One region of the Pseudomonas sp. LBUM1676 genome, then DNA from elsewhere that is predicted to be linked to it. Evidence: riboswitches for the same ligand, from Rfam matches in the RefSeq annotation. Region 1 holds a riboswitch; the other holds the start of a gene.
The links. Region 1 has a riboswitch for cobalamin ahead of cobO (cob(I)yrinic acid a,c-diamide adenosyltransferase). Riboswitches for the same ligand answer to the same signal wherever they lie in the genome.
Positions count from the first base shown of each region.

Region 2: another riboswitch for cobalamin. It lies ahead of ACA041_RS17690 (CbtB domain-containing protein); the one in region 1 lies ahead of cobO (cob(I)yrinic acid a,c-diamide adenosyltransferase).

Region 1 is NZ_CP166777.1:4,947,811-4,957,938, forward strand. It holds gene cobC (alpha-ribazole phosphatase family protein) at 1-19, opposite strand, end outside; gene cobT (nicotinate-nucleotide--dimethylbenzimidazole phosphoribosyltransferase) at 16-1,071, opposite strand; gene cobU (bifunctional adenosylcobinamide kinase/adenosylcobinamide-phosphate guanylyltransferase) at 1,068-1,589, opposite strand; gene ACA041_RS22770 (cobyric acid synthase) at 1,711-3,162, opposite strand; gene cobD (threonine-phosphate decarboxylase CobD) at 3,159-4,151, opposite strand; gene cbiB (adenosylcobinamide-phosphate synthase CbiB) at 4,144-5,052, opposite strand; gene bluB (5,6-dimethylbenzimidazole synthase) at 5,049-5,699, opposite strand; gene ACA041_RS22790 (cobyrinic acid a,c-diamide synthase CobB) at 5,696-7,096, opposite strand; gene cobO (cob(I)yrinic acid a,c-diamide adenosyltransferase) at 7,093-7,704, opposite strand; cobalamin riboswitch at 7,786-8,019, opposite strand; gene ACA041_RS22800 (PQQ-dependent sugar dehydrogenase) at 8,321-9,634, shown strand; gene ACA041_RS22805 (O-methyltransferase) at 9,763-10,128, opposite strand, start outside.
Region 2 is NZ_CP166777.1:3,830,110-3,840,237, reverse strand. It holds gene ACA041_RS17730 (nitrite/sulfite reductase) at 1-58, opposite strand, end outside; gene ACA041_RS17725 (ABC transporter substrate-binding protein) at 581-1,666, shown strand; gene ACA041_RS17720 (DUF2970 domain-containing protein) at 1,689-1,910, opposite strand; gene metH (methionine synthase) at 2,082-5,792, opposite strand; gene nfuA (Fe-S biogenesis protein NfuA) at 6,117-6,701, shown strand; gene cobM (precorrin-4 C(11)-methyltransferase) at 6,855-7,601, opposite strand; gene ACA041_RS17700 (cobalamin biosynthesis protein) at 7,681-8,094, opposite strand; gene ACA041_RS17695 (CbtA family protein) at 8,091-8,798, opposite strand; gene ACA041_RS17690 (CbtB domain-containing protein) at 8,810-9,013, opposite strand; cobalamin riboswitch at 9,135-9,362, opposite strand; cobalamin riboswitch at 9,576-9,789, shown strand; gene cobW (cobalamin biosynthesis protein CobW) at 9,889-10,128, shown strand, end outside.

The DNA.
Region 1 (10,128 bases):
GATCCAGGCGCAACGTCATGCCGGACGATCCGCTACGGCCGCTTCGGCGAAGGTCGCCATCTGCCCGTGAAGATCGCAGGCCAGGCGCAGCAAGGGCACAGCCAATGCAGCGCCGCTGCCCTCGCCCAGACGCAACCCAAGATCCAGCAGCGGTTCGGCGTTCAGGGTTTCCAACACATGGCGATGACCCGGCTCCGCACCGCGATGACCAAACAACAGCCACTGACGGCAGTCGGCATTCAGACGTACCGCCACCAACGCCGCGACGCTGCAGATGAACCCGTCAACCAGCACCGCGACGCCTGCCTGGGCACACGCCAGATACGCGCCGACCAGCGCCGCAATTTCAAAACCGCCAAGGTTGAACAGGGTTTGCAGCGCATCGCCGCGCTGAGCACCGTGTAAAATCAACGCGCGTTCGATCACCTGCGCCTTGTGGCTGACGCCCGCCGCGTCGAGTCCGGTGCCCGGCCCGGTCAGATGCGCCACCGGGCAATCCAGCAATGCACAGGACAAGGCGCTGGCCGCGGTGGTGTTGCCGATGCCCATTTCGCCACCGATGAACAACTGCGCGCCCGCCGCGAGGGCACGCTGCGCGCTGTCGCGTCCGGCCTGCAAGGCGAGCTCGCCCTGGGCCCGAGTCATGGCCGGACCTGCTACGAAATTCGCGGTGCCCGGGCCGAGATTGAGGTGACGCACCCCCGGCAGATTCAACGTTGACGTCACGGTGCCGAGGTCGACCACTTCAAGCGATGCCCCCAGTTGCCGCGCCAACACGCTGATCGCCGCACCACCGTTGACGAAGTTGTGCAGCATCTGCCCAGTGACCTCCTGGGGATACGCCGACACCCCTTCGGCGACCACGCCATGGTCACCGGCAAAAATCGCGATCCACAGCTGATCCAGACTCGGTTTCACCCGGCCTTGCAACCCGGCCAATTGCACCGCCACCGACTCCAGACGCCCGAGGGAGCCGGCAGGTTTGGTCAACTGCTGTTGCCGTGCCTCAGCCTGCTCGAAGGCTTGGGCATCGATCGGCTTGCACGGGTTCAGCCACCAGGATTGAGTCATAACGCAGTTCCTTTCAAAGTCAGGGGCAGGCCGGCGACGGTCAGGACGACGCGCTGACAGCGTTCGGCCAACGCTTGATGCAGCCATCCGGCTTCATCGACATAACGACGAGTCAATTCGCCCAGTGGCACGACACCCATTCCGGTTTCGTTGCTGACAAATATGATTTCGCCCGGCAGCGAGGCCAGGCAGTCGAGCAAGGCTTCGCGTTCGGCGACCAGACGCTCGGCATTTTCGAGCATCAGCAGATTGGTCATCCACAGCGTCAGGCAGTCCACCAGCAGGCAACGATCTACGCCTGCGGTTTCGCGCAGGACGCGGGCAAGCTCAACGGGCTCTTCGATCAATGCCCATTCGGCCGGGCGACGGGCGCGGTGATGGGCCACCCGTTCGTTCATTTCACCGTCGAGGGGCTGGCTGGTGGCGATGTAGGTCACTGCCAGAGCGCTGTCGGCGGCGAGCTTTTCGGCCAGGCGACTTTTGCCGGAGCGGGCGCCGCCGAGGATCAGTTGCAGCATGGTTACATCCTTCTAATTGGCGGTGTGGTGACGGGCCTTTTCGCGAGCAGGCTCGCTCCCGCAATGGAACGCGATCAACTGTGGGAGCGAGCCTGCTCGCGAAGGCGCTCTCAAAATCAACTCAAAAACCACAGAGCTCACGCAACAATCGGGTATCCAGATGCTTCTCCACCAGATCCGCCAACCGCTCGATATCGCGCTCGCGCAAGCCGTGGTAATCCACTTCCTGCACATCCTGCAATCCCGCCCAACGCAACAACGCACTGCACGCCGCCGGCGATTCGAACAGGCCATGCAGGTAGGTGCCGAAAATCTGTCCATCTGTGCTTTGCGCGCCATCGCAGCGGCCATCGTCCAGCCACACCGCAGCGTTTTCCAACGCCGGCCCGGTGGTCACCCCGGCATGGATTTCATAGCCGGTGACCGGCGCATCTTCCAGCACCAGGCGCCCGCGGACATTGCGCAGCTGCTTCTCTTGTTCAAGCTGCGTCTCGAACGCCAGCCAACCCAGTCCGGCACTGGAGCCCGGCGCGCCTTCAAGGCCTAGCGGGTCATGCACCTGCTCGCCGAGCATTTGCAGACCGCCGCAGATGCCCAGCACTTTCCCGCCATAGCGCAGATGACGACTGATGGCGCTGTCCCAGCCATTGGCCCGCAGAAACGCGAGGTCATTGCGCACGCTTTTCGAGCCGGGAAGAATGATCAGGTCGGCTGGCGGAATCGCCTGGCCGGGGCCGATGAATTGCAGGTCCACCTGCGGGTGCAGGCGTAGCGGGTCGAAGTCGGTATGGTTGCTGATGCGCGGCAGCACCGGCACCAGCACTTTGAGCACCTGGTCCGCCTTGTCGGTCTGGCGCTGATCGATACCGTCTTCGGCTTCCAGGTGCAGGTCCATGACATAAGGCAACACGCCGATCACCGGTTTGCCGGTGCGCGCCTCCAGCCAATCCAGCCCCGGCTGCAGTAACGCGATGTCACCGCGAAAGCGGTTGATGATGAACCCTTTGACCCGCGCCTGTTCACTCGGCGACAGCAACTCCAGAGTGCCCACCAGATGGGCGAATACGCCGCCACGATTGATGTCGGCAATCAGCACCACCGGGCAGTCCACCGCCTCGGCGAACCCCATGTTGGCGATGTCGCCGGCGCGCAGATTAATCTCGGCCGGCGAGCCCGCGCCTTCGACCATGACCACCGGATAGGCCGCGCTCAGCCGTTCATGGGAAGCCAGCACCGCTTGCATGGCGATCGCTTTGTAGTCGTGATAGGCCACCGCATTCATGGTGGTGACGGCGCGACCGTGAATGATCACCTGGGCGCCGGTATCGCTGTTGGGTTTGAGCAGCACCGGGTTCATGTCGGTGTGCGGTTCAAGGTTGGCCGCCTGGGCCTGCACCGCTTGCGCGCGACCGATCTCGCCGCCATCGGCGGTGACGGCGCTGTTGAGCGCCATGTTCTGCGGCTTGAATGGCACGACGCTGACGCCCTGACGGATGACCCAGCGACAGAGCGCCGTCACCAGCGTGCTTTTACCGGCGTCCGATGTCGTGCCCTGCACCATCAACGTAGTCATTGTCTTTCCTTGGCATAGGCTTCGAACGCTTGCGCCAGACGGGTCCAGTCGGCTTCATCGGCCGGCAAGCCAAATCGCAGGCTGCTGTTGTGCGTGAATACGCGCAGCAGAATGCCGCGCCGGGCCATGAATTCATGCAGCGCTTCGGCACTCTCGGTGATCAGCCACTGAAACAGGGCGCAACCGCCGTGAGGTTCGAACCCGTGCTCTACCAGCAACCGCGCCAGGCGCTCGCTGGCCGCTTCGGTGCGCTGCCGTTGGCGGGCGTGACCTTCGGTGTCCAGCAGGCAGGCCTGCCCCACGACCCGGGTCGGTCCGCTGACCGCCCACGGCCCCACTTGCTCGGCGAGCAATTTAAGCAGCTGGCGCTCGGCCAGCACGAACCCCAGGCGCACGCCGGCCAGACCAAAGAACTTGCCGAAAGAGCGCAGCACGATCAACCCTACCTGATGGGCAAACGGCGCCAGGCTCAGGTGCGGCGTGTTGTCCATGAAGGCTTCGTCCACCACCAGCCAGCCACCGCGCTGGGCCAGTTTCGCATGCCAGTCGAGCAGGCGACTGGGGGTCAGGCTCAGGCCGGTTGGATTGTTCGGGTTGACCACCACCAGCACGTCGAGGTTGTCGAGAAAGAAGTCGACTTCCTGCTCCAGCACTTCACGCACGATGTAGCCACTGCGGCGCCAGGCTTCGGCATGCTCGGCGTAACAGGGCGACAGCACGCCGACCTTGCCGGCGCGACGCAAACGCGGCAGCAGCTGGATCGCCATTTGCGATCCGGCCACCGGCAGCACTCGGGCGGCGCCGTAGTAGTCGCAGGCCGCCTGCTCCAGACCGTCATCGGTTTCCGGCAATCGCGCCCAGGCGCGCAACGGGATATCCGCGACCGCAAACGGCCAGGGCGCGAGGCCGCTGGACAGGTCGAGCCAGTCGGCTTCGGCGATGCCGTATTCGAGCGCCGCCTTGCGCAATCGACCACCGTGCTCAAGCATAGAATTCAGCCCCCAGGCAAAGAATCAGCAACCATAACCATACCCCGCGCTTGACCAGTTGCCAGCCACGCTCGATGGAGTCGGCATCCGCCGGCAGGCCTTCACCCAGCTGCGGGCGCTGATGCAGTTCACCGTGATAAATCGCCGCCCCGCCCAACTCGACGCCGAGCGCGCCAGCACCGGCGGCCATCACCGGCCCTGCATTCGGGCTGTCCCAGGTCGGGCCCTGGGTGCGCCAGCATTTCAACGCCAGGCGCGTCTTGCCGAGCAGCGCGTAGGTCAACGCCACCAGGCGTGCCGGAATGTAGTTGAGCACGTCATCGATCTTTGCCGCGGCCCAGCCGAACCGTTCGAAGCGTTCGTTGCGGTAACCCCACATGGCATCGAGGGTGTTGCTCAGGCGATAGAGCACCACCCCAGGTGCCCCCGCCACAGCGAACCAGAACAGCGCGGCAAATACCGCGTCGCTGCCGTTTTCCAGCACCGACTCGGTGGCGGCGCGGGCGACTTCGGTTTTATCCAGTTCGCTGGTCTGACGGCTGACCAGATAACCCACGCGTTTGCGGGCTTCTTCAATATCATCGCTGCGCAGGGCCTTGGCCACGGGCTCGACGTGTTCCCCGAGGCTGCGCATGCCGAGGGCACAATAGAGCGCGAGGATCTCGACGATCCAGCCGACATAAGGCGCCCAGGAAAACGCCGTGGCCAGCAAGGTCAGCGGCACGACCGCGATCACCCACGCGGTGACACCGTGACTGCGCCAGCCGCGACCTTCGCCATTGAAACGTTGCTCGATGCGGTCGGCAAAACGGCCGAACGCCACCAGCGGATGCCAGCGCCTGGGTTCACCCAGTAGCGCGTCCAGCGCAACCGCGGCGACACTCAACAACGCCACACTCATTGACTCACTCCCCAATAATTTTCATACAGCAATTCACCCAGCGGACGCGCCTGCGCCCAGCCTTCGAGTGCCAGCATCGGTGCCGGGTAGAATTCCTTCACCGGGCCCAGGCACAGCACGGCCAGCGGCTTGGCGCCGGCGGGCATCTGCAGCAAGTCGGCCAGGGCCTGCGGCTCGAACAACGAAACCCAGCCCATGCCCAGCCCTTCGGCACGGGAGGCCAGCCACAGGTTCTGGATCGCACAGGACAAGGACGCCATGTCCATTTCCGGCAAGGTGCGGCGGCCGAAGATGTGGCGCTCGCGATCATCCATCAGCGCGGCGACCAGCACTTCGGCGCAGTCGCTGATGCCTTCGACCTTGAGTTTCATGAATTCGTCGCTGCGCTCGCCGAGGGCTTCGGCGGTGCGGATTCGCTCCTCTTCCACCAACTGCTGGATCTTGCCGCGCAGGCTGCGGTCGCTGATGCGCAGGAAGCGCCAGGGCTGCATCAGGCCCACGCTCGGGGCCTGATGCGCGGCTTCGAGCAGGCGTCGCAATAATTCGGGCTCGACGGTGCCGCCGCTGAAGTGGCGCATGTCGCGGCGTTCGGCGATGGCTCGATAAATCGCTTCGCGTTCGGCCTTGGAAAATGCGTTATCGGTCATGGCCTCTTCGCGAGCAGGCTCGCTCCCACATTTGAAGGTGTGCGGCCAGAAGAAATGCGATCCCCTGTGGGAGCGAGCCTGCTCGCGAAGGCAGCCTTACGGTCAGGCGCAAACAACGCGGCAACCGCCAATGGATTCGACGGAAAATAAAAATGCACATAAGAGGCCGTCATCCGCCCCTGACGATAAACCGCCTCCGCCCCACGCCCGCCATTCGGGCTCAGCCCACGGGCAATCGGCTCAAGCCCGGTAGTGGTCAGCGAATGATGATAGGTGTGCCCGCGCAACAAACCTTCCGGCAGCTCCACCGTTTGCAACGCCAATGCAGCCAGACGCTTCTGCATCACCGCATCCCCGGGCAGCAAACCGACCAATTCGGCACGAGTGCCCTCGACATCGGTCAGCGAATCGAGCAGATACAGCATGCCGCCACACTCGGCCAATAATGGTTTGCCGGCCGCATGGTGCGCGCGAATCCCATCGAGCATCGATGTGTTCTTTGCCAGCGCCACATGGTGCAATTCCGGATAGCCTCCCGGCAGGTAAAGACTGTCCGCTTCCGGCAACCCGGCGTCACGGATCGGCGAGAAAAACAGCAGCTCGGCGCCCATGGCCCGCAGCAGGTCCAGGCTCGCGCCATAGGTGAAGGCAAAGGCTTCGTCACGGGCCACGGCGATGCGCACGCCAGCCAACAAGGGTTCGGCGGCGATCACTTCAGGAGCGGCGAATGCCACGGGCGGCGGCAGCGCAACATCGCAACTGTTGGCCAGTGATTCGGCTGCCGCGTCGAGACGCAGATCCAGATCATTGAGCTCGCTGGCCTGAACCAGCCCCAAGTGCCGACTCGGCAATTCGATCCCGGTTTCCCGGGACAAGGCGCCATACCAGCGCAGGCCTTCCGTCAGGCTGCCTTCGAGCAATTGCGCATGGCGCAATGTGCCCACGCGGTTAGCCAGGACACCGGCAAACGGCAAGTCCGGCTGATAGCGCGCCAGCCCCAGGGCCAGTGCGCCAAAGGTCTGGGCCATCGCGGTACCATCGATCACACCCAGCACCGGCACACCGAAGTGCCGCGCCAGATCGGCGCTGGACGGCGTACCATCGAACAGCCCCATCACGCCCTCGATCAGGATCAGGTCGGCAACAGCTGCGGCTTCCCACAACAGTCGGCGACTTTCCTGTTCGCCGACCATCCACATGTCCAGTTGATACACCGGCGCACCACTGGCGCGCTCGAGAATCATCGGGTCGAGAAAATCCGGGCCGCACTTGAAGACCCGCACCTTGCGCCCCTGATTACGATGCAAGCGGGCCAGCGCGGCGGTGACGGTGGTCTTGCCCTGGCCGGAGGCCGGCGCGGCAATCAATACCGCCGGGCAATAACGTAGTTGCGTCACAGCTCGACGCCTTTTTGTGCCTTGATACCGGCCTGGAACGCGTGCTTGATCACACCCATTTCGGTGACGGTGTCGGCCAGTTCGATCATCTCCGGCTTGGCGCCTCGACCGGTGACCACCACGTGCTGCATCGGCGGACGCGCCTGCAAATCACTGAGCACCTGATCCAGATCGAGATAACCGTGCTTGAGGGCGATGTTCAATTCATCGAGCACCACCAGACCGATGGACGGATCGCTCAACAGTTCGCGGGAGACTGCCCAGGCGGCTTCGGCGGCAGCGATATCACGCTGGCGATCCTGGGTTTCCCAGGTGAAGCCCTCCCCCATCACATGAAACCGCACCTGTTCCGGGAAGCGGCGGAAGAACAGTTCTTCGCCGGTGCTGTTGCGACCCTTGATGAACTGCACCACGCCACACTGCATGCCATGGCCCAGGGAGCGGGCGAGCATGCCAAAAGCCGAGCTGCTCTTGCCTTTGCCGTTGCCGGTCAACACCAGCAGCAGGCCGCATTCGTTCGGGGAATTGGCGATGCGTTCATCGATCACGGCTTTTTTGCGCAGCATGCGCGCCAGGTGACGTTCGTCACGATCGGGAGTATCAGTCATGGGGGAGCTCTCCGTTGGGGCTGGATAACGGCGGGCAGGCACAAGAATAGACGGCAAGAAGCCTGGCATCGCCCACCGTGATGCCGCTGGATGGATCAGGCCGGTCTCCGGGCTCATGAGCGGCGCTGGCCTGACTGCGCGCCTTCCCATGTCGATAATCAACACAGTGGCTCAATGCACAGCCTTTACTCATTTACCGTTGCGGGGGCAGCGTCGGGATCATGACTCTTCGTCGCTTGAAGAGCATCACTCACCGACTTCCCTGTTTCACTCTGTCGGCCATGGCCACAGAGCACCTGAAACAAGCCGCGAAGGTTAGAGGGTTGGGGGTGGAGCGTCAATTGAAGACGGGGCCTGCTCAAGCAATTCAGTGCCGTCGATCAATTATCTGACGCCAATCCAGAACTGCAGGACATGGTCGACGACCTGCAAAAGGAAAACAGCTGCGCCGTGGCCTGGTATTTCCCCTACGCCTAGCGCAAGTTGCGCAACGAAGGCGGCCACTATCACCCCGGCACCGTCGTCCTGTTCAAGGAAGCCCGCGGCTGACCGGTTGAACCATCGCACCTGCAAGCTTCTCTATGATTGTATCTACGCATTCATAGGGAAGATCAGCATGCGCAAGCCCCAGCTCGTTCTCGTCATCGCGCTCGCCGGAGGGCTCGCCGCCTGCGGTGAAACCTCCAGCCTGCAAGTCATGGACGGCACCGGACCGCAGCCCAAGCTGCCAGAACCGAACAAGACCCTGATCCCGACGGTGAACATTGCCCCGGCGATCGGCTGGCCGGACGGTGCGAAACCAACCGCTGCGACCGGAACCCAGGTCGCCGCCTTCGCCGAAGGTCTCGATCACCCGCGCTGGCTTTATGTATTGCCCAACGGCGACGTGCTGGTCGCCGAAACCAATGCGCCACCCAAACCCGATGACGGCAAAGGCATCAAAGGCTGGGTCATGAAGAAAGTCATGGGCCGGGCCGGTGCAGGGGTACCCAGCCCGAACCGCATCACACTGTTGCGAGACAAGGACCACGACGGCATCGCCGAAACCCGCACGGTGTTTCTGGAAAACCTGAACTCGCCGTTCGGCATGACGCTGGTCGGTAATGATTTGTACGTCGCCGATACGGACCGCCTGCTGCGCTTCCACTATGCAGAGGGCGATACGGCGATCAAGTCGCAGCCGATCAAAGTCGTCGATCTGCCGGGCGGCACGCTGAATCATCACTGGACCAAGAACGTTATCGCCAGCAAGGACGGGAACAAGCTGTACGTAACGGTCGGGTCCAACAGCAACGTCGGCGAAAACGGCATGGATCAGGAAGAAGGTCGCGCGGCGATCTGGGAAGTGGATCGGGCCACCGGCAACCATCGGATCTTCGCTTCGGGGATCCGCAATCCCAACGGCCTCGCCTGGGAACCGCAGAGCGGTGCGCTGTGGACGGCCGTCAATGAGCGGGATGAAATCGGCAGCGACCTGGTGCCGGATTACATCACCTCCGTGAAAGACGGCGGGTTCTATGGCTGGCCCTACAGCTATTACGGGCAGCATGTCGATGTGCGCGTGACGCCGCAGAATCCGGACCTGGTGGCCAAGGCCATTGCGCCGGACTACGCCGTCGGCCCGCATACGGCATCGCTGGGCCTGACCTTTGCCGAAGGCAACAACCTGCCGGCGCAGTTCAAGGAAGGCGCATTCATCGGCCAGCACGGCTCATGGAACCGCGATCCGCACAGCGGCTACAAAGTGATTTTCGTGCCCTTCAGCGCGGGCAAACCGGTCGGGCAACCGGTTGATGTGCTCACCGGGTTCCTCACCGACGATGAAAAAGCCATGGGCCGTCCGGTGGGCGTGGTGATTGACCGGCACGGAGGTTTGCTGGTGGCGGATGATGTGGGGAACAAGGTGTGGCGGGTATCAACGGCTAAATAACTGCAATACACGCCACCTTCTGGACACACAACACCTGTGGGAGCGAGCTTGCTCGCGATAGGGCCAGCACATTCAATATTGATGGCGCTGCCCCACCGCTATCGCGAGCAAGCTCGCTCCCACATTGATCAGCGCTTGCGGCAAAGGGTCAATCCATCCCCCAAAGGCAACAACGACAAATCCACCCGCACGTCATCCTTCAAGGCGCGATTGAGCGCCTGGATGGCTCGGGTGTCCGCGCTGTCGGGACTCTCCTCCAGCACCCGCCCACTCCACAGCGTGTTATCGAACACGGCCAGCCCACCGACCCGCAACAAACGCAGCGCATGCTCCAGGTAGCTCGGGTAATTGGCCTTGTCGGCATCGATGAAGATCAGGTCGAACTGCCCTGGTTGATCCAGCCGGGCCAGGGTCTCCAGCGCCGGTGCCAGACGCAGGTCAATTCGCCCGGCCAGACCCGCTTCCTGCCAGTAACGGCGGGCGGTGGCGTTGTA
Region 2 (10,128 bases), 1.1 Mb from region 1:
GGAACTGCTTGACGCGGTCCTCGATGATCCGCTGATCGTACTCGTCGTATACGTACATATAAGTCCTGTTCTCAGGCTTGGGCCGGTCGGGTCCAGCTGCGTTTTTCGCTGACTGGAGAGTCCGATACTGCCTCGGCAATTCTGCGCGCACGGCCGCGCACTCCCAACGGAGCCGGGGCAAGATACCAGTTTGTAGTTATGCGCAAAAGTGATGTTTGAGTATATGCAAAGAACCAAACGGACTAATGAGAATCGTTGTTGCAAAGCCCCTGGTTGTGGTGAGGGCAATCATCGTCTTAACTGTGGTCGAGTCTTTATGCAATCACCGATAAAACCGACAAGAGGCGATGCAATGAGCAACCCTACCAAAGCCACAAAACCCGATAGCACGGTGGATGCCTGGGCGATTCTGTTCCTGATCATTCTGGTCGTGGGCACCGCGATCTACTGGGTCAGTCATCAATAACAGACCTCGTCCGGCTCCGTTCCGACGATTGTCGGACAATCAGCGGGATGAACGCCGCTGTGCCGAAATTCGCTGGCTATAATGCGTGGCGAATTTTCGGGGCTCGGGCGATCCATGTTGAAGTTTCTCTGTGGCGTAGTACTGGCGCTGGGCACGGTCATGGGACCTTGCGCCCAGGCAGCGTCCGTGTTGTTCCTGAATCCGGGAACTACCCAGGAAGCTTTCTGGGTCAGCTATTCGCAATTCATGCAGGCTGCGGCCAGGGACCTGGCCATGGATTTGCGCATCCAGTACGCCGACAGGGTAGTTGAAACCACCCTCGCGCAGGCTCGCGAAGCCCTGCTAGGGCCAGATCGGCCAGATTATCTGGTGTTCGTCAACGAACAGTACGTCGCGCCCGAAATCCTGCGCCTGGCGCAAGGCAGTGGCGTCAAGCTGTTCATGGTCAATAACGCGCTGACCCCGGACCAGATGAGCCTGCTCGACTCGCAGCCTGAAAAATACCCACAGTGGCTAGGCAGCCTGGTGCCCAACGACGAGGAGGGTGGCTACCTGATGCTCAAGGAGCTGATTCGCCTGCATCGCCCGGCCGCCCCCGGTCAGGTCATCGAACTGCTGGCTTTTTCCGGCTCGAAGGTCACGCCGGCGGCGCAGTTGCGGGAGAAGGGCATGATGCGTGCCTTGGCCGAACACCCTGAAGTGCGTTTGCGCCAGACGGCGCAGGGCGGCTGGACCCGGGATCGAGCCTATGAACAGGCCGGATTATTGTTCAAGCGCTATCCAGACGTGTCTCTGGTGTGGTCGGCCAATGATGAAATGGCCTTCGGGGTCATGCAAGCCTATACCGAAGCCGGCGGCAAACCTGGAAAGGACGCCCTGTTCGGCACCATCAACAACTCGCCTGCCGCATTGCAAGCGCTGCTGGACGGCCGCCTGAGCGTGCTCCTGGGCGGGCATTTCAGTCTGGGTGGCTGGGCGCTCGTGCAGTTGCATGACTACGAGCAGGGCGTGGATTTCGGACGGTACGGCGGACGTAACCGGCAGATTCCGTTGCTGCAGCTGATTGATCGGGCACAAGCCAGGCGCCTGCTGGCGCTGGGTGTCAGGCAGGATTACGGCGTGGATTTTCACAAGCTTTCGGCCAAGGGGCAACCGGCGTCGTATCGCTACCCGTTCAACCTGCAAACCCTGATGCACTGAGCCGTTCGCATAAAACCAGGCATCAAATCCCGGCCAGCAGCAGCACCAGCTTGACGATGCCGAACAGGGTCAGGGCGAATACCGCCGTGAACAGAATCCCCAGGATCACGAAGTGACTGGGCTTGCCGTGAGTGAAGTCACGGGCCCGGTTCTTTCCGCTCTGCACCCCGAATGCCGCGGCCATGACACTGTGCAGCATCTGCCAGAAGGTGGGCGGCTTGTTGTTGTCGACTGGATCGTCCATAAACCCCTCGTCACTTATGTGTGAAAAGTAAGCATAGACAATGTTGCAACGATCGTTCCCACGCAAATTCCGTAGGAGCGAGGCTTGCCCGCGAAGAACGATAACGCGATTTCCTGTAGGACCGAGGTGCCTTCTTCGCGGGCAAGCCTCGCTCCTACAGGGGGGCGCGTGTTAGTTATCGTAACCCAGGTTCGGCGCCAGCCAGCGTTCGGTCACGCTCAACTCTTGGCCCTTGCGCGACGTATAACTCTGCACCTGATCCTTGTCGATCTTGCCCACGGCGAAGTATTGCGCTTGCGGGTGAGCGAAGTACCAGCCGCTGACCGCTGCCGCCGGGAACATGGCGTAGTGCTCGGTGAGGAACACGCCGCTGCGGCCGGCTTTCATTTCCGAAGCTTGAGGGTCCAGCAACTTGAACAGCGTGGATTTCTCGGTGTGATCCGGGCACGCCGGGTAGCCCGGAGCAGGGCGGATGCCGGTGTATTGCTCTTTGATCAATGCCTCGTTGTCCAGCGTCTCGTCCTTGGCATAACCCCAGTGCTCTTTACGCACCTGCTGGTGCAACCATTCGGCACACGCCTCGGCCAGGCGGTCGGCGAGGGCCTTGACCATGATCGAGTTGTAGTCGTCGCCGGCCTCCTGATAGGCCTTGGCCACTTCTTCGGCACCGATCCCGGCCGTGGTGATGAAGCCGCCCACATAGTCGGTGACTTCGCTGTCCTTCGGCGCCACGAAGTCGGCCAGGGAGAAGTTCGGCTTGCCATCGGTCTTGATGATCTGCTGACGCAGGTGATGCAGCTTGGCCAACGGCTTGCCGTCATCGCCATAGAGTTCGATGTCGTCATCGCGCACCTGGTTGGCCGGCCAGAACCCGAACACCGCACGGGCACTGATGAGCTTTTCGTCAATCAGTTTGGCGAGCATTTCCTGGGCATCGGCGAACAGCGCAGTGGCGGCTTCACCGACCACTTCGTCCTGCAGAATGCGCGGGTACTTGCCGGCCAGATCCCAGGAGATAAAGAAAGGCGTCCAGTCGATGTATTCGGCCAGGACTTTCAGGTCGATGTTGTCCAACACCTTGGCACCGGTAAACGTCGGTTTGACCGGCTCGTAAGTGCTCCAGTCGAACTGCGGCTTCTTGGCGATCGCCGCCGGATAGCTCAGGCGTTCGGTGCGGGCACTGCGGTTGGCGGTGCGCTCGCGGACTTCGATGTATTCCAGGCGAGTCTTCTCGATGAACGCCGGCTTCAATTCCCTGGACAGCAACTGCGTCGCCACGCCCACGGCGCGGGAGGCATCCGTGACGTAGATCACCGCGTCGTTGCTGTACTTGGGCTCGATCTTCACCGCCGTATGCGCCTTGGAGGTGGTCGCGCCACCGATCATCAGCGGCAGGTGGAAGTCCTGGCGCTGCATCTCGCGCGCCACGTGGACCATTTCATCCAGCGACGGCGTGATCAGGCCCGACAAGCCAATGATGTCGCACTTCTGCTCCTTGGCCACTTGCAGGATTTTCTCCGCCGGCACCATCACGCCGAGGTCGACGATGTCATAGCCGTTACAGCCCAGCACCACGCCAACGATGTTCTTGCCGATGTCGTGCACGTCTCCTTTGACCGTGGCCATCAGGATCTTGCCCTTGGCTTCCGGCTTGTCGCCTTTTTCCAGTTCGATGAACGGGATCAAGTGAGCCACTGCCTGCTTCATCACGCGGGCGGACTTCACCACCTGCGGCAGGAACATTTTGCCGGCGCCGAACAGGTCGCCGACGATGTTCATGCCGGACATCAACGGGCCTTCGATCACTTCGATCGGGCGAGCGAACGACTGACGGGATTCTTCAGTGTCTTCAACAATGTGCGTGGTGATGCCCTTGACCAGTGCATGCTCCAGTCGCTTGTTGACGGGCCAGCCGCGCCACTCTTCGGTTTCGGCTTCCTTGACGCTTCCGTCACCCTTGTACTTGTCGGCAATGGCGAGGAGGGCGTCAGTGCCTTCCGGGGTGCGGTTGAGTACTACGTCTTCCACGGCGTCACGCAGTTCGACCGGGATCTGGTCGTAGATCTCCAGCTGACCGGCGTTGACGATACCCATGGTCAAGCCATTGCGGATCGCATACAGCAGGAACACCGAGTGAATCGCCTCGCGCACCGGGTTGTTGCCGCGGAACGAGAACGACACGTTGGACACGCCACCGGAGGTCAGCGCATACGGCAGTTCGTCGCGGATGTAGGCACAGGCGTTGATGAAGTCCACAGCGTAGTTGTTGTGTTCTTCGATGCCGGTGGCGATGGCGAAGATGTTCGGGTCGAAGATGATGTCTTCCGGCGGGAAGCCGACTTCGTTGACCAGAATGTCGTAGGAGCGTTTGCAGATTTCTTTCTTGCGCGCTTCGGTGTCGGCCTGGCCGGCTTCGTCGAAGGCCATCACCACCACGGCGGCGCCGTAGCGCTTGCACAGTTTGGCGTGATGAATGAACTGCTCGACGCCTTCTTTCATGCTGATGGAGTTGACGATGCCCTTGCCCTGGATGCACTTGAGGCCGGCTTCGATCACTTCCCATTTGGAGGAGTCGATCATGATCGGTACGCGGGAGATGTCCGGCTCACCGGCAATCAGATTGAGGAAGGTCACCATGGCCTTCTTCGAATCGAGCATCCCTTCGTCCATGTTGATGTCGATCACCTGGGCGCCGGCTTCGACCTGCTGCAGGGCGACTTCCAGGGCTTCGGTGTAGTTGTCTTCACGGATCAGGCGGGCGAACTTGGCTGAACCGGTGATGTTGGTCCGCTCGCCGACGTTGATGAACAACGAGTTGCGATCGATGGTGAACGGTTCCAGACCCGAAAGGCGGCAGGCCTTCGCAATGTCCGGGATTTCACGCGGCGCATAACCGGCCACGGCCTTGGCGATGGCTTCGATGTGCCCCGGCGTGGTGCCGCAGCAACCGCCGACGATGTTGAGGAAGCCGCTTTGGGCGAATTCCTCGATGACCCTGGCGGTTTCCACCGGCAGTTCGTCGTACTCGCCGAATTCGTTCGGCAGGCCGGCGTTCGGGTGCGCCGAGACGTAGGTGCCGGCCTTGTTCGACAGCTCTTCCAGGTACGGGCGCAGTTCGCTGGCGCCGAGGGCGCAGTTCAGGCCGACCGAGATCGGCTTGGCGTGGGCCACGGAGTTCCAGAACGCTTCGGTGGTCTGGCCGGAGAGCGTACGGCCGGAGGCATCGGTAATGGTGCCGGAGATCATGATCGGCAATTCGACCCCGAGCTCTTCGTAGACACCTTGCACGGCGAAGATCGCAGCCTTGGCGTTCAGGGTGTCGAAGATGGTTTCGATCAGGATCAGGTCGGCGCCGCCTTCGATCAGGCCCTTGGTGGCCTCGGTGTAGTTTTCCACAAGCTCATCGAAGGTTACGTTGCGATAGCCGGGGTTGTTCACGTCAGGCGACAGCGAGCAGGTACGGCTTGTAGGCCCGAGCACGCCGGCGACGAAGCGCGGCTTGTCCGGCGTCTCCAGGGTCTTGGCGTCGGCGACCTTGCGCGCCAGGCGGGCGCCTTCTACGTTTATCTCGTAGGCCAGGCCCTGCATGCCGTAATCGGCCTGGGACACCTGGGTGGCGTTGAAGGTGTTGGTTTCCAGAATGTCGGCGCCGGCATCCAGGTAGGCTTTTTCGATCGAGCCGATCACGTCCGGGCGTGTCAGCACCAACAGGTCGTTGTTGCCCTTGACGTCGCTGGGCCAGTCGACGAAGCGTTTACCGCGGTAATCCTGCTCCTCGAGCTTGTAGCTCTGGATCATCGTGCCCATACCGCCATCGAGAATCAGGATGCGCTCTTTGAGGGCGTGCTTGAGAGCTTGAAGGCGAACACTGCGATCGGACATTGGGACTACTCGGAAAGACCATGACGAAGGGGCGGAATGATAGCAAACCTGTGCGGTTTTGGAGCATGTTGCGGTTTTGCATGAATCTGGTTCATGTTGACGCGCCTGTAGGAGCGAGCTTGCTCGCGAAGGACATCAACGATAATGCGTATTGTCTGGCTACACGCGGTGCCTGACCATCCTTCGCGAGCAAGCTCGCTCCTACAGGGGGGGCGGGGTGTACAGAAGACCGTTGCCACTTCCGGAGTTTCCCGACAAAAATACTAGGACTTTGTCCGGCGCGATGATTGGCGTAAACTGCGCCCAAGCCTGCGAGGAGTTTCCATGACCGCTATTACCATTACCGACGCCGCCCACGATTACCTGGCTGATCTGCTCTCCAAGCAGAACACCCCGGGCATTGGCATCCGCGTTTTTATCACCCAGCCTGGCACCCAATACGCCGAAACCTGCATTGCCTACTGCAAGCCGGGCGAAGAAAAGCCTGAAGACACGGCAGTGGGGCTCAAAAGCTTCACCGCTTACATCGATTCGTTCAGCGAAGCCTTCCTGGATGATGCGGTAGTCGACTACGCCACCGACCGCATGGGCGGCCAGCTGACCATCAAGGCGCCAAACGCCAAAGTACCGATGGTCAACGCCGACAGTCCGATCAACGAGCGTATCAACTACTACCTGCAGACGGAGATCAACCCGGGGCTCGCGAGCCACGGCGGTCAGGTCAGCCTGATCGATGTGGTCGAGGACGGCATCGCCGTGCTGAAGTTCGGCGGCGGCTGCCAAGGTTGCGGCCAGGCGGACGTCACCCTGCGCGAAGGGATCGAGCGGACGTTGCTTGAGCGTATTCCTGAGTTGAAGGGTGTTCGCGACGTGACTGACCATACGCAGAAAGAAAACGCCTACTACTAAGGTGTTCGCTGCGAAATGAAAAAACGGCGCTGTGGTGAGGGAGCTTGCTCCCGCTCGATTGCGAAGCAATCGCAAAGCAGCTGATGCATTTTACCGTGATGAATGCGTTGGCTGATGTTGGGACCGCTCCGCGGTCCAGCGGGAGCAAGTGCTTCAGGGTCTGTAGAGATGCGCATGCCCGGCGCGATACAGCGACGACTCGCTGAAGTGATCGCTACCCAACACCCGACCCACCAGAATCAACGCCGTGCGCCGAAACCCCTTGGCTTCAACCTTCGCGGCAATATCCTCAAGCGTCCCCACCACCCAATCCTGATCCGGCCAGGTCGCCCGGTGAATCACCGCGATCGGACAGTCCGCGCCATAATGCGGCAGCAATTCGACCAGAATCTTCTGCAGATGATTGACCCCCAGATGGATCGCCATGGTCGCCCCGTGCTGCGCCAGGCTGCCGAGTTCTTCACCGGCGGGCATGACGGTCTTGTCGGCGTAGCGGGTCAGAATCACGCTCTGTGACACATCCGGCAAGGTCAATTCCGCACCCAACAGTGCCGCACAGGCCGCTGTCGCGGTCACACCGGGAATGATTTCAAAGGCAATGCCGAGTTCGCGCAGGTAGCGAATCTGCTCGCCGATGGCGCCATACAGGCTCGGGTCGCCGGAATGCACCCGGGCGACATCCTGGCCCTTGGCATGGGCGCTCCTGATCAGTTCGATGATCTGTTCCAGGTGCAGTTCGGCGCTGTTGATCACGTGTTCGGCCTGGTGGCCTTCGAGCACGGCAGCGGGCACCAGGGAGCCGGCATAGATGATCACCGGGCAGCTGCGGATCAGCCGCTGGCCTTTGACGGTGATCAGTTCCGGGTCGCCGGGACCCGCGCCAATGAAATAGACAGTCATCGTCGGTTCCTGTGAAAAAAGGCTTGGCAAGGCTTCAGATGAAGATTGCTCATGATCGAGCAGGGGGTTATCGGGGATGTCAGGCAGCGCCAGCCAATGCCAGGGTCGCCTGGGCATATTTCTGTCGCGAGATCAGCAGTTTGACCGGGGCCTGGACCAGGTGTTCAGCCAGGGCCAGGGCAGCACTTTCCGCCACACCGTAGCAGCCGGTGCGTTCGAACGCGATGTCCGAATGATGGCTGAGTTGCGTGTGATAGCCGGCCAGTTGTGCGCTGCTGAAATACATAACCTCCAGCCCAAGCTGTTCGGCGAGTTCGATCAGGCCAGGTTCTTCGCGCTTGAGGTCGATACTGGCCAGGGCCTTGATCTGGTGCAGGCCGATCCTGTGCGCCTGTAGCGCCTGGTCGAGCAGCGCCCGCAGCGTGCTGACGGGGCAGCCGCGCTGGCAGCCCAGGCCGACCACCAGGGTCGGCGCTGTGCAGTCATCGGTCATGCGTGGTATTGGCCAGCGCTTTTGCGGCGGAACAACCAGGCGCTGATCAGGCCCAGGGCCAGCCAGAACGCCACGTTGGTCAGCTGCGAAGCGATTTTGAACTGCGCCTCGAGCGCTTCCGGTGCAAGCATCGAATGCACTTGCGGTTGCGGTGCGCCAATCACGTGGGGAACCGCGAGGATGGCGACGCCGAGGATCTTCATCAGCCAGTGACGGCTGAACACGATCAGGGCGATACCGACTGCGGTGGAAGCGGCAGTGCCGATCCACCAGATCTGCCGTTGCGTCAGGTCGGCCGCGGCGGTCCCCGGCAGTTCAGGCGGAAGGCCGAGGGTCGGCGCGAGCACGAAGGTCGCGTAACCGGCCAGACCCCACAGCAGGCCCTGTGAAGTCCTGGTCGGCGCGCGCAAGGTATAGAGACCGGCAAGCATCAGGGCGAAACCTACGGCCACCACCAGGTTGCCGCCGGTGGTCGACAGCACGCGCTGCCAGCCGTCTTCCGGCTCCCAGGCTTCGGCGTCGTGGGAGTGAGCGACGACAGCACCGGCGGCGTGCTCGTGAATTTCAACAGCGGCCGGCTCGGATTTTTCGTAGGTTTCCGCCTGCAGAATCAGTGGCGACACCCAGAAGCTTTGCAGCAGCGTCAGCAGCAGGGCAGCCAGCAGCCCGGTGAAACCTGCGGTTTGCGCGATACGCTTGATCATGTCGGCAGGTCTCAATGGCACGGGAACGCGGAGCTGTGACGGGTATCGTGGGCGGCATTGTGCACCGCTTCGATGTGCGAGAAACCGGCAAAATAGACCAGGCACGCGCCAAGGATCGACGCACAGGCGGCGGCGGTCAGGCGTTGGGTCAGGGTCGTGGTGGAGCTGGCGGTGCTCTTATCGGTGTTGCTGCCGGTGCTGCTGATGATCGACATGGCGCTTCCCTCTGGTCTGTCAGCGGGTGAATAGAGCGCATGGAAGATCCCTGCGGGCACGGGCACGCAGAGGTTCAAACAGCGCCCGCCCACCGCGGGTTTGTTATTCAGTGAGCGTGACGCTCACCTGATGTTGCGGGCCGGTCTCCGGGCTCGCGAGGGGCGCTGGCTTTCGCCTGGACCTGCAAGAATCACCTTCCCATGCCGTACGGCTGGCACAGTGGATCTGATTCTTCGCTCGCTTACCGTTGCGGGGGCAGCACCGGACTGACATGGCTTGGAGTAAAGCACATGATTCACCGGTTTCCCGTTTCACCCTGTGAAGGGCACCCGTAACAAGGCGTGTAGGAGAGCATGGGCGGGGGTTGGGCGTCAATTGGCATGGGTTCTCAACTTGACACCGGGGTGACTGCTTCGCGGGCAAGCCTCGCTCCTACAGAACATAGTCGCCCACAATGTATGTGATCGGCGCTATTGCTGTAGGAGCGAGGCTTGCCCGCGAAGGCGTCCTGTCTGTCTCCACAGATCTCTGCGCGGACATTGACCCGCCCCAAGACCATGCGTAGCCTTGCGCATTCGAGGTTCTTCGGCGTCTGCCGAAGCTAAGAAGGGAACGCGGTCGATGCCGCGGCTGCCCCCGCAACTGTGAACGGTGATGTTTCGCTGCCACGCCACTGCAAACCCTGTGCAACGGGTTCGCGGGAAGGCGCAGCGAACGCCAGTCGAACGACTGGCACACCGTCAGCCAGGAGACCTGCCTCGATACAGATTCTCACTACAACCGGGCGGGGTGATCCGGTGGCGGAACTCTTGCGCGCGCACCTGTCGCAGCGATTGTCGTCCCGTATGCCCGCCACCTTGCCAAAGGGCATCCGATGAAAACACTGGCCAAACTCCCCGTCACCATCGTTACCGGCTTCCTCGGCTCGGGCAAGACCACCTTGCTGCGGCACATGCTCGACAACGCTCAGGGTCGTCGCATCGCGGTGATCGTCAATGAGTTCGGCGAGCTGGGCATCGACGGCGAAATCCTTAAGCAGTGCTCCATCGGCTGCACCGAGGAAGAAGCCAACGGCCGCGTCTACGAACTGGCCAACGGCTGCCTGTGCTGCACC